Regions from separate parts of the Leclercia sp. W6 genome, predicted to be linked through region 2. Evidence: predicted binding sites of a transcription regulator. Region 2 holds the regulator's gene; the other holds the start of a gene.

What was found. Region 2 encodes sigma-54, which starts transcription at its own class of promoters, with help from an activator protein. Its sites were predicted from a motif close to GTTGGCACANNTTTCGCTNT; they were not measured.
Region 1: a site for sigma-54 is predicted at 777-796, ahead of glnK (P-II family nitrogen regulator). Genes of this name have one in related genera too.

What each region holds. Positions count from the first base shown of each region.
Region 1 is NZ_CP031104.1:2,565,388-2,567,588, reverse strand. Features, by position in the region: gene DVA43_RS12630 (SmdB family multidrug efflux ABC transporter permease/ATP-binding protein) at 1-648, shown strand, start outside; gene glnK (P-II family nitrogen regulator) at 845-1,183, shown strand; gene amtB (ammonium transporter AmtB) at 1,217-2,201, shown strand, end outside.
Region 2 is NZ_CP031104.1:4,219,107-4,221,307, reverse strand. Features, by position in the region: gene lptB (LPS export ABC transporter ATP-binding protein) at 1-31, shown strand, start outside; gene rpoN (RNA polymerase factor sigma-54) at 79-1,512, shown strand; gene hpf (ribosome hibernation promoting factor) at 1,535-1,822, shown strand; gene ptsN (PTS IIA-like nitrogen regulatory protein PtsN) at 1,905-2,201, shown strand, end outside.

The DNA of each region.
Region 1 (2,201 bases), 1.7 Mb from region 2:
AGCGGTAAAAGTACCCTCGCCAGCCTGCTGATGGGCTACTACCCGCTCACCGAAGGTGAAATTCGTCTGGATGGGCGCCCGCTCTCGACCCTGAGCCACGCCGTGTTGCGTAAAGGGGTGGCTATGGTGCAGCAGGATCCGGTGGTCCTGGCCGACACCTTCTATGCCAACGTGACGCTGGGGCGGCCCTTTAGCGAAGAGCAGGTGTGGGACGTGCTGGAGAAAGTACAGCTGGCGGAGCTGGCCCGCGGCCTGCACGACGGTATCCATACCCGGCTGGGCGAGCAGGGTAACAATCTGTCAGTCGGACAAAAGCAGCTATTAGCGCTGGCCCGGGTGTTGATCGATACACCGCAGGTGCTCATCCTCGATGAAGCCACCGCCAGCATCGATTCCGGCACCGAGCAGGCTATCCAGCAGGCGCTGGCGGCGGTACGCGAGCACACCACTCTGGTGGTGATTGCCCACCGTCTGTCGACCATAGTTGAGGCAGATACCATTCTGGTGCTTCACCGCGGCCAGGCGGTTGAGCGCGGCACCCATAAGCAACTGCTTGAGGCGAAAGGGCGTTACTGGCAAATGTATCAACTGCAGCTCGCTGGCGAAGAGCTGGCCGCCAGCGCGCGGGAGGAGTCCCTCAGCGCCTGATGCACTAAAATTAAGCAACCTGCCAGCCGCTGAATCGGTTGGTGCAAAAATGAAACGCACCCTGCACTGTCATGGTGCGTTTTTTTTCGCCATCTATCGCGATGCCTCGTATTCACGCCCTTTTCAATTTTGGCACACCCCTTGCAATACCTCCTTCGTTAGCTCGCCAAAACCGAATTCTGACTGGAGGGGATATATGAAGCTGGTTACCGTGGTAATCAAACCATTCAAGCTCGAAGACGTGCGTGAAGCACTCTCTTCAATGGGTATTCAAGGGCTGACCGTCACCGAGGTGAAAGGCTTTGGTCGACAGAAGGGGCATGCAGAGCTCTACCGTGGCGCGGAATACAGCGTCAACTTTCTGCCAAAGGTGAAGATTGACGTGGCGATTGCCGACGATCAGCTGGAAGAAGTCATCGACGTGATTAGCAAAGCAGCCTACACCGGCAAAATTGGCGACGGCAAAATTTTCGTTGCTGAGCTGCAACGCGTTATTCGCATTCGTACAGGCGAAGCCGACGAAGCGGCACTGTAAAACAGCAGGCACACAGTGATAGGGATCGAGAAAATGAACACAACAACACTTAAAGCAGGTCTGGGGTCTCTGGCGCTGTTGCCGGGGCTGGCAATGGCTGCACCCGCGGTAGCAGACAAAGCCGATAACGCCTTTATGATGATTTGCACCGCGCTGGTGCTGTTTATGACCATTCCGGGGATCGCGCTCTTCTACGGCGGCCTGATCCGCGGCAAAAACGTCCTCTCCATGCTCACCCAGGTGACGGTGACCTTTGCGCTGGTTTGTGTGCTGTGGGTGGTTTACGGCTACTCGCTGGCCTTCGGGGAGGGCAACGCCTTCTTCGGCAGCTTTAACTGGGCGATGCTGAAAAATATCGAGCTGACCGCGGTCATGGGCAGCTTCTATCAGTACATCCACGTGGCGTTCCAGGGCTCGTTCGCCTGTATCACCGTCGGGCTGATTGTCGGGGCGCTGGCGGAACGTATCCGCTTCTCCGCCGTGCTGATCTTCGTGGTGGTGTGGCTCACGCTCTCCTACGTGCCGGTGGCGCATATGGTCTGGGGTGGCGGCTTGCTGGCTTCTCATGGCGCACTGGACTTTGCGGGCGGTACCGTTGTGCATATCAACGCCGCGGTAGCGGGGCTGGTGGGGGCTTACCTGATTGGCAAACGCGTCGGTTTCGGCAAAGAGGCGTTCAAACCGCACAACCTGCCGATGGTCTTTACTGGCACCGCGATCCTCTACTTCGGCTGGTTTGGCTTTAACGCTGGCTCCGCAAGCGCAGCAAATGAAATCGCGGCGCTGGCCTTCGTGAATACCGTTGTGGCGACAGCGGGCGCTATCCTCTCCTGGATCTTTGGCGAGTGGGCGGTACGCGGCAAGCCTTCGCTGCTGGGTGCCTGTTCCGGTGCCATTGCTGGTCTGGTGGGCATCACCCCGGCCTGTGGCTTCGTCGGTGTCGGTGGCGCGCTGATCATCGGTATCGTGGCGGGTCTGGCCGGTCTGTGGGGCGTGACGGCGCTGAAACGTGTTCTGC
Region 2 (2,201 bases):
CGTGTATCTTGGGGAAGACTTCAGACTCTGATAGGGTAGAAGTTAAGACTCGCGTAAACGGAGAAAAATGCTCTGAACATGAAGCAAGGTTTGCAATTAAGGCTCAGCCAACAGCTGGCAATGACGCCGCAGTTACAACAGGCTATTCGTCTGTTGCAACTGTCGACGCTGGAACTGCAGCAGGAGCTCCAGCAAGCGCTGGAAAGTAACCCCCTGCTCGAGCAAACCGATCTTCACGATGAGGTAGAAACGCAACAAAGCCAGGATAACGAGACCCTCGACACGGTTGATGCCCTTGAGCAAAAAGAGATGCCTGACGAGCTCCCTCTCGATGCCAGCTGGGATGAGATCTACACCGCCGGCACGCCATCCGGTACACGCGCAGACTACCAGGATGACGAGTTGCCGGTCTATCAGGGCGAGACCACCCAGTCACTGCAGGATTATCTGATGTGGCAGGTAGAGCTGACACCGTTCTCCGATACCGATCGCGCCATCGCCACCTCCATTGTAGATGCCGTGGATGAGACCGGCTATCTGACCGTGTCGCTGGACGATATTCTGGAGAGCATAGGCGATGACGAGATTGAGCTCGAAGAGGTCGAAGCGGTCCTGAAGCGCGTTCAGCGCTTTGACCCGATTGGCGTCGCCGCGAGAGATCTCCGTGACTGCTTGCTCATTCAGCTTTCGCAGTTTGTTAAAGAGACCCCGTGGCTGGAAGAGGCCCGGCTTATCATCAGCGAACATCTGGATCTGCTTGCCAACCACGATTTCCGCTCACTGATGCGCGTCACGCGGCTGAAAGAGGAGATCCTGAAAGAGGCGGTCAACCTGATTCAGTCTCTGGATCCGCGCCCGGGGCAGTCTATCCAGACCAGCGAGCCGGAGTATGTCATTCCCGATGTGCTGGTGCGCAAGCATAACGGTCTGTGGACCGTCGAGCTGAATTCCGACAGCATTCCCCGCCTGCAAATCAATCAGCAATACGCCTCAATGTGCACCAGCTCGCGCAACGACTCGGATAACCAGTTTATCCGCAGTAATCTGCAGGAAGCCCGCTGGCTGATCAAAAGCCTTGAGAGCCGCAATGATACACTGCTGCGCGTCAGCCGCTGCATCGTCGAGCAGCAGCAGGCGTTTTTTGAGCAGGGTGAAGAGTTTATGAAACCGATGGTGCTGGCGGATATCGCCCAGGCCGTCGAGATGCATGAGTCGACCATTTCTCGCGTGACGACGCAGAAGTATCTGCACAGCCCGCGTGGTATTTTTGAGCTTAAGTATTTTTTCTCCAGCCATGTCAACACCGAAGGCGGCGGCGAAGCCTCGTCGACAGCCATCCGGGCGCTGGTGAAAAAATTGATCGCCGCGGAAAACCCCGCGAAACCGCTGAGTGACAGTAAGTTGACCACCATGCTGTCCGAACAAGGTATCATGGTGGCACGCCGCACTGTTGCGAAGTATCGAGAGTCTTTATCCATTCCGCCGTCAAACCAGCGTAAACAACTGGTCTGACACAACCGATAAGGAAGACACTATGCAGCTCAACATCACAGGACACAATGTCGAAATCACTGAATCCCTGCGTGAATTTGTGAATACCAAGTTCGCTAAGCTCGAGCAGTATTTCGAGAGGATCAACCAGGTCTATGTTGTGTTAAAAGTGGAAAAAGTGACTCATATCTCGGATGCTACCTTGCACGTCAACGGGGGCGAAATCCATGCCAGTGCGGAAGGGCAGGACATGTACGCGGCTATCGACGGCTTGATTGACAAGCTGGCACGACAGCTAAACAAACATAAAGACAAACTGAAACAACACTAATTGTCCGGGCAGTTAACGGGTGCAGGATGGCCTGTTGTGAAACACAACGGGCCCTTTGTACAGTTAGCGCTTAGGTGAAATTATGATGAATAACGATTCCACTCTACAACTGAGCAGTGTCCTTAATCAGGAATGTACCCGCAGTGCCGTTCACTGCCAGAGCAAAAAACGTGCGCTGGAGATCATCAGTGAACTGGCCGCAAAACAGCTGAGCCTGGCGCCACAAGTGGTCTTTGAAGCGATCCTCACCCGCGAAAAAATGGGCAGTACCGGCATCGGTAACGGCATCGCCATTCCACATGGCAAACTGGAAGAGGATACTCTGCGCGCTGTAGGGGTGTTTGTTCAACTGGAAACACCTATCGCCTTCGATGCCATT